2 regions of the Anaerobacillus sp. 63XJN7_4_ISO-PGPR-S23-413 genome follow, and region 1 is predicted to be linked to the other one. Evidence: riboswitches for the same ligand, from Rfam matches in the RefSeq annotation. Region 1 holds a riboswitch; the other holds the start of a gene.
What was found. A riboswitch is a leader RNA that binds a small molecule or an ion and turns the genes downstream of it on or off. The one in region 1 is predicted to bind S-adenosylmethionine.
Positions count from the first base shown of each region.

Region 2: another riboswitch for S-adenosylmethionine. It lies ahead of AC0VYO_RS14625 (YezD family protein); the one in region 1 lies ahead of AC0VYO_RS13605 (sulfite oxidase-like oxidoreductase).

Region 1 is NZ_CM149688.1:2,567,872-2,572,142, reverse strand. Features, by position in the region: gene AC0VYO_RS13625 (LysE family translocator) at 1-512, opposite strand, end outside; gene AC0VYO_RS13620 (GNAT family N-acetyltransferase) at 635-1,198, shown strand; gene AC0VYO_RS13615 (GNAT family N-acetyltransferase) at 1,296-1,727, shown strand; gene AC0VYO_RS13610 (GNAT family N-acetyltransferase) at 1,924-2,388, shown strand; SAM riboswitch class I at 2,449-2,547, shown strand; gene AC0VYO_RS13605 (sulfite oxidase-like oxidoreductase) at 2,632-3,294, shown strand; gene AC0VYO_RS13600 (copper amine oxidase) at 3,591-4,271, shown strand, end outside.
Region 2 is NZ_CM149688.1:2,758,514-2,762,784, forward strand. Features, by position in the region: gene sat (sulfate adenylyltransferase) at 1-575, opposite strand, end outside; gene AC0VYO_RS14615 (inorganic phosphate transporter) at 600-1,664, opposite strand; gene AC0VYO_RS14620 (phosphoadenylyl-sulfate reductase) at 1,670-2,392, opposite strand; gene AC0VYO_RS14625 (YezD family protein) at 2,504-2,647, opposite strand; SAM riboswitch class I at 2,744-2,849, opposite strand; gene AC0VYO_RS14630 (NfeD family protein) at 2,966-3,622, opposite strand; gene AC0VYO_RS14635 (DUF1002 domain-containing protein) at 3,692-4,271, opposite strand, start outside.

The sequences.
Region 1 (4,271 bases):
TCGCTAAAGGCTATTTGAAGACCAATTAAAGCAAGCAATAAAGCTTTTGCAAGATTGAATTTTCTAGCTAGGGCATGATTTTCTACGACATAGAATGCGATTTTTCCTGCAAAAAAGCTTATTGCACTAAAGATAAGAAAGGCTTGTAGAATGAAAACCCCTTCTAAAATTAACATTTGAAGAGCGGGTGAATTCGCCTGCTGGTTTACAAACTGTGGAAGAAGGGCGAGAAAGAATATGGAGACTTTTGGATTTAAAATATTCATAACAATCCCTTTTCGATATAAAGAAAAATAAGGTCTGCTAGGTTGACTTAGGGGTTTAGCTGCGGATCCGCTATCTTTAAAAGCTTCATATGCCATGAAAAGTAAGTAAGCTGCCCCGCGGTAACAATCGAAAAGGCGAGAGAGGATTGATAAAGGACGGCAGAAATTCCTAAGGTAGCAGCAATATGTACAAGTAGTCCTGAAGAGAGGCCAAGAAAACCATATCCTCGTGAAGTGATCCGTCAATTCGTCTCTCGATTTCAATTAGATGGTAGCGGGACATTGGCCGGAAAAGACCAATAACTTGACAGGTTTCTCATTAATGATATAATTCTGACATCTTTTAGTGTTGTTGGAGGAATAGTTCCATGGAACCCATTTTACTTGATATACCAAATAAATTTAGCACTGACCGTTTACATATACGTTCTCCACTACCTGGGGGTGGTGCTTCGGTTCATCAATCAATTGATGCCTCGTTAGAAGAGCTTAAACCCTGGATGCCTTTCGCACATATAGATCAAACGGAAGAAGATGTTGAAGCGAATATCCGCGAATCTCACGTAGCGTTTTTAAAGCGGGAGGATCTTCGACTATTACTCTTCCATAAACAGACGGGTGATTTTATCGGTTCCTCAGGGTTACATCGAATAGATTGGAACGTTCGTAAATTTGAAATCGGTTATTGGATTGATTCTAGATACGCTGGTCAAGGCTATATGTCTGAAGCGGTCCAAGGCATTGTAGATTACGCCTTTTCAGAGCTAAACGCTAGAAGGCTAGAAATTCGTTGTAATGCGACAAATTGGCGAAGTCGGCGAATTGCCGAGAAACAATCGTTTCAACTTGAGGCTATTTTACGAAACGACCATGTCTCAATTGATGGCAGTAAACTAACTGATACATGCGTCTATGCTTTAACAAAAAAATAAATTTGGTAAGAATATGCATCTTACTTATGGGAGGAATAAGGTTCTTGCATCAAGAATAAACGAGTAATGAATGATTTTGATGATGGAGGGAAACTATGTGATCGAACGAGCGACGATAGAAGAAAGAGATTTTATTTTGTCGAATTCCATTCAATCTGTTAATGAAGGAACGACAAATCCTGGTATCGTAAAAGAAGAGAAAGCACTTGAAATTGTATCATCCATTCTTGATCGAGGTGGTTACCACCTCATTTATCGCGACGAAGGGGAAATTGCTGGCTGGGTATTACTTGGAGAAAACACGGATTATTTTACAGAAAGCAAGCATGGGTTCATTTATGATGTATTTGTTTTTCCAAAGTTTCGTGGGAAAGGGTATTCTAAGCAGCTCGTTCAAGCGAGTATTGAAAACTTCAAAGAACAGGGATATGAGGAAATTCGTTTGAATGTGTATTCCTCTAACTTCGCGAAATACATTTATAAAGACATTGGATTTCGAGAACTTCAAACGATCATGGTTTATAAATAGTTGTCCAGCTTCTTTTCATTTATTAAAAGAATGTGAAAAACAACTCATAATCAATCATCATGCCCTTGGAACTTGCTACACTATTTTTGCAGGGACTTCCCCGGTTCCTGCCCCCCTTAAAATATAAAGTGTGAGCCCCATGCATTTCCCAGCATGGGGCTTTTCCTTTTCAATCACACAGAAATGAGGGAGAGTATTGGTATATCAATTTAAGTTAATAAGTCAAGAAGAAGTCGAGCGAATTATCTCGTGGAACTATGATGGGCTATACTCATTTTATAATATGGACGAGGATCTTGAAGATCTAAAAGAGTTCCGGGAAGATGCAGCCAGCAATGAAAATTATTGGAGCGTCTACCATAGGGATCATCTTATTGGTTTTTTTAGTTTTCATGTGCATGAAGACAACCATATAGAAATTGGCCTAGGAATGTGTCCCGATAATGTTGGAAAAGGAGAAGGCTTTTCTTTTTTAGAGGCTGGCCTTCAAAAAGCAGTTGAATTGTATCGTCCAACTTCCTTTGGAATGGCAGTAGCTGAATTTAATAAACGAGCCATAAAAGTGTATCAAAGGGCTGGATTTCAAATCACTCATCTGTTTATGCAACAAACCAATGGGGGAGAATTTCAATTTGTTGAAATGAAGAAAAACCTCGTTTAAAACAATAATTGCAAAATACTAAATAGACCGATAGAATGAATCAAAATTAGATTTTTAATTTCCTTATTGAGAGAGGCGGAGGGACTGGCCCTTTGATGCCCGGCAACCTGATAGACAAGGTGCCAAATCCAGCAGAGTCTATGCTCTGAGAGATAAGGAAGAGCTCTGAAGCGAACTCTTCCTTATTAGTTAGGAAGAGTTTTTTTAGACGATTCAATAAATGAGAGACGGGTTGTGAAGAATTTGAAAAAAGCTGACCGTATTCGCAAAATGAAAGTTCCAGATGCAAGTGAAAAGTATGGTGATCGTCTGCCACCGGGGCAAGTACTTACAGAAAGGTTCCCTATTCTACATGAAGGTGATGTACCTGTGTATGAGATGTCGACATGGAACCTAAGTGTATTTGGAGAAATTGATAAGGAAGTGATCATTTCCTATAGCGACATACTTGCCTTACCACAGAAGAAAGTAAAGTGTGATATTCACTGTGTCACAAGGTGGTCTAGGTTTGATAATACTTTTGAAGGGGTTTTGATTAAGGATTTTATGAACGCATATGGGATAGTACCGAAAACGAACCATGTTATGCTACATGGTGACTATAACTATACAACGAATATTCACCTCACTGACTTAATGAGAGATAATGTTATTCTTGCCCACTCAGTCGATGGAGAGAAATTAACGGCAAAACACGGATGGCCTCTCAGGTTAGTTGTACCGCATCTTTACTTCTGGAAAAGTATTAAATGGATCAGAGGTATAGAATTTATCAATGAAGACAAACCTGGTTTTTGGGAACAAAACGGATTTCATAACCATGCCGATCCATTTAAAGAAGAAAGGTTTTCTGGAGAGGATTTGGGACTACCGGAAGATGAATGGGAGAAAAAAGAGTTTGATTAATTTTTCTTGAAAAAGCGGGCGTGATTAACACATATAGAATTGATTGAGGAAAAGGTAGTTTATTATCACATTCTAAATATCATCATATCTATAAAAAAATAGTTTAAACTTGAAAGTCAGCAGAACCTTAGTATGTGTGGGTTTTGCTGACTTTTTATTCTCTGGTAATTAAAAAAGAGAAGAATTTTAAAAAAGAATGATCTAAATGGATCTTCCCTCCGTTAGCTAAGTGTAAATCGAAATTAAGGGGAGTGGATTTGAAAATGAATACGAACAAGAATATGAAAAAGAAAGTGATCGATTGGAAAAAGGGACTATTAATTGTTCCGCTTAGCTTTTCACTTTTAATACCAACTGCTGGAGCATTTGCCTCTGACCACGACCAGCAAATGGACAAGCCTACAGTAGAAACACCAGGTGCTGATCTTCGTGCTGATCTTGGCCATTTACTAAGTGAGCATGCTTATCTTGCAGTAGAAACAATGAGAAAAGGAGCTGAAGGTTCTGCAGATTTTGAAGCTTCTGCTGGTGCCTTAAGTGAAAACACGGAAGACCTTACAGCTGCGATTACATCCGTTTATGGTGAAGAAGCAGGAGCTGAATTTAATGAAATTTGGAGCAATCATATCGGTTTCTTCGTTGACTATGTGAAAGCAACAGGTAATGAAGATGAAGATGCAAAACAAAAAGCTTTAGATAGCTTAGATGGTTATAAAGAAGATTTCTCTAATTTCTTGGAAAATGCAACAGGAGAACGACTTCAAGCTGAAACATTGTCTGAAGGACTTCAAGCTCACATTAATCAGTTGATTGGTTCATTTGATAGCTATGTAGCAGGTGATTATGAGATGGCTTACGAGAAAGAACGTGAAGCGATTGCTCACATGCAAATGGTGGCTAAAGGATTCTCTGGTGCCATTACTGATCAGTTCCCAGACAAGTTCGAGAACACAAAAGCCGTAACACCAGCATCTGAT
Region 2 (4,271 bases), 190 kb from region 1:
ACCGGATTTCTTGTTTGAAATCCTACAACTTTCTTCCAGCCCTGACGTTCAAAATACTCTCTTGTTTCAGATGGATCATAATGATAGCGGTCAAACTTGCCTTTTTCGGTTCTTTTAATAAGCGTAATTGGTCCACCAATGTAAACATCTGGTCTATCGTAAACTTTTTTCACTCCTGGATGTTCACTGTCCTCTGTTAAATACACGTGGCGCCCCTCCACTCCCTTATCAGGAGTATATTTGGATTCCACTTCTATTGTGCCGTACACAGTCCCATTATTAGTTAACTTCACTTTATCACCAATTGCGATCTCAGCAGCTCGTTCGTGCGTAACTGGCAACGTAATAGGAATGCTCCATGGCAACCCGCTTTCTAATTTGAGGTGATGAACGACTGACGTATACTCATTTTCATTAAGAAAACCAGTTAACGGACTATACGCTCCTGTTCCGATTAATTCCAGATCACTTAACGCAGTAGCGTCTAACTCAATTTCTTGAATAATCCCATCAATTTCAGTATTAGGTTTGTAACGGTTAATCAATGTTCCTCCATGCGCGTTAATTGTTGCCATCTTAATCCCTCCAAATTGAATTTATTATAAGCTTCCTTCGTCTTGTAATGTTCTCTTTTGAGAGCGAATCGATCGAATTAAACTTCCTGACCCAAGCGTCGCTAGAATAACGCTGCCAATTGCAATTAATGTATATAAATCACTTTCTAAAAAAAGTTTGATCATACTATAAGAAATAACTAAAGAAAAAACCGGTGAAACTGCCCAAACTTTAATCATTCGCGTAATGACATCTTTCTGCCAAAGCTGAAATCCATCTTTAGCAGTTCCGATACCAATGATCGATGAGGTGGTAATCTGGGTAAGCGGCACCGGAATCCCAAATAAGGAAGCTCCAATCACAAGTCCAGCGCTCGTACCTGATATAGCACAACCTTCACCAAGTGAAAATTTTGTGATGCGATAACCATTCGTTTCAATGACACGTTTACCAAAAACTAAAGCACCTAAAGCAACAAAAGCTCCCCCAAAAAATGCGCCGTGAGAAAGGGATAAAACTCCCGCTCCAACTAGCGGTCCAATCGCATTTGCGACGTTATTCATTCCCGCTGAAAAGGCTTCTAGAAAACCGGCTACAATTAAAAAAATGGTGAGTGGCTTTTGCCACTTTGAAGTAAGATTGATTCTTTGTTTTAAAAGACCAAAAATTTTCCCAACACTGAGAGCTGTCGCAAAAGCAATAACCGGTATAACGATCCACAACAACATAATGAACATCACATTCTGAAAGTACAAAGCACGGTAAGCAATACCAACTCCTACCACTGCGCCCACAGTAACTTCACTTGTTGATAATGGAATCCCCATCATATTTGCTAGAAAGAGCGCTGTTGTAGCTGAAATAAAAATAATCAAGATAACCTTTAGACTGAGTACGGAAGAAGGTATAATGCCACTCCCCATTGTTTTAATAACATTACCTCCACCTAATGTGGCACCACCAACAATCCCAATCGCACAAACACTCAGTGCTACGCTTCTTCTTTTAATCGCTCCAGCCCCGTAAGCCACTCCCATCGATGCCGCAGCTCCACTAGCCCCAATATTCATAGCAAAAAAGAGAGCCACTGTAATAACTAGGGTTGTCATGACCGTCACCGATTTGGTGCTGAATCAAAATGCAAGCCGCATTCCGTTTTTTCCTGATTTGCCCATCTCCCAGCTCTAGAATCACTACCTTCCAATACTCTTTCAGTGCATACCGCACATCCTATACTTGGGTACCCTTTATCATGAAGAGGATTGTATGGTAAATCCTTTTCGTACACGTACCTCCAAACATCTTTCCATGTCCAATGAATAAGTGGACAAACCTTAATCGACTGAAACTTATCATCTCTATTGAAATAATTTGTCTTTTGTCTGAGTGGCGACTGCTCTCTCCTTAAACCTGAGATCCATGCACTTACATGATCTAATTCTTCATGCAATGGTATGATTTTCCTCAAGTTGCAGCACTGTCCCGGGTCTCGCTCCCATAGAGCATCCCCTTTACTTAATGCCTGTTCTTCGACCGACTCCTTTGGTTGCTTTAACTTAATATTTAGAGATGGATATTTAGCTTTCACTTTATTAATTAGCTCATAAGTCTCATCAAAATGGAGACCTGTATCCAGAAAAACAATCTTCGCGTTCTGGTTTACCCGGGAAATCAAATCAATTAGAACGACACCCTCAACACCGAAACTACAAGCATATACAATATCATCTTGGTAAATTTGATACGCCCACTCCAGAACTTCAAGAGCCCCTTTCGTTTCTGATTCAACGTCGAATTCAGGTTCCTTACCCGACCAATTATTATAGAACCAATTCATTTCTAACCCTCCCAATTCCGATCAAGGAAATATATTTAAAAGTTTAAAAAAAGAGGCGGTTCTAACCTTTAGGGTTAGAACCGCCTCTAGTTTCTCTAGTCAGCGCCAATATTAAAGTCGTTCTTTTTCTTTTCTTTCAAGTTGAACAACTTTCCCATCTTGAACAACAAGCGTAATTGACCCAAATTTTAACGAACTTAGCATTCGTTCTATACGTACAGCAACGTCTGAAAAATTCTGGTCTTTCGTTCCCATCATGCAACCTCCCTTAGTCGTAATAATCATGAGGAGAAGCTTATAAATGAAAAAAGCCTTCCCAAATTGGAAAGACAGATCAGGTTACCTTAATTCACCTTATCTTCCAAAATGGACTCCATTTTGCTGGAAGTAGCACCTTGCCAATCAGGCAGGTTGCTGGACGTCAACGGGCCAGTCCCTCGGTCTCTCTTGATAAGTTATTTTCTAAATCTTAACTATTATCTAACAATATGTCAACCCTAGTTTAGAGATCGGGATAAAGGGATTAGAAAAGAATATGAAAAAAACCCCGAATCTATGACTCGGGGACCATTTTTAAATTGGATGACGTTTACTTTCTTCTTTTTTCTCTTCTATTAAGATACGCGTACCATCTACAGACGTAATAACTACTGCCGTATCCTTGTCGATCCAACTTCCAACAGAAATGGCGCTGTACTTTTTCTCATTGACTTGTATTGTTCCACTTGGTCGAAATGGAGTAATTGTCATAGCCGATTCTCCAACTAAATTCTTATACTCAGCGTTCATGGAATTATACCCCATTTCACTGCTTAACCGATCCTTTAACGTCATTTTCGTCCACATAGAACGTGCGGGGAAAACACGCAAAAACAGGAATGAAGCAGCCGTACCAATTAAAAAACCACTAGAAACGAGAAGGCCATAAAGGAAAGTCGGAGAAGGAATGGCTACGGCTGTAACCATCATAATTAATCCAATCAAACCAAATGTACCATCATTGAGTAATTTCCCATCAAGAATAACTAAGCCTAAACCAACAGCAAACACAAGTCCCATCCAGAGAATTGATGATAAAGAAGTAAGATGGAAACTAAAATAAAATGTGAGCAATAGTATTCCGATCAATCCAAAAATACCTTTTACACGGACAAGTAACTCAGCAAACAAGAATAGCACGCTAAGTAAAACGATAAGAAAGCCAACTGCTGGCAAAGATAGAATCTCCATCCTCGCTCCCTCCTTTTCCTTCTTCTCTTATACGTTCAAAAGGGAAGAAAGTTTCAGTCACTTGTCACCTTACGATTGAAATACCCCTTTTATTCCATCAATAATCGCAATAAAGAAATCAATGATTTTTTGAATAAATGACTGTGTCTCGTCTTTATTTAAAAACTCGTCCAGGTTTTCTCTCGCGTTCTGCAACTGACTCTTCATTTGATCCCAATCAATATCAAGATTTTTCATTCGATTAAACAGTGCAACAAGACCATCCAACTCATCTTGAGTCAATTCAATACCTGAATCGTTAGCAATTTGTTTAATAACTGTTCTTAAATCATCTTCCGTCTCAGGTGGGTTTGTAGCAATTTCATCCTTAATCTTAGTCATTAGCTCTGTTGCTTTATCTGCGCCAATACTATCGCTCAATTTTGCAGTAGTGACAAGCTCTTCATTTGCTACTTGTTTTTGCTCCTCAGGTATCACTTCATCTGTGCTTAACTCATAAGCTTTGATTAAACCAGTTAATGCAGCCGTACCTGAAACCTCCATTGGTGCTGTCACATAAACATCAGCATCTTTTACTCCAGCTGTTATTAAAGCATTTGCGTACATTTCATCTGTTACCCAATTAATATTTTTTGTGTCAACGCTTAAA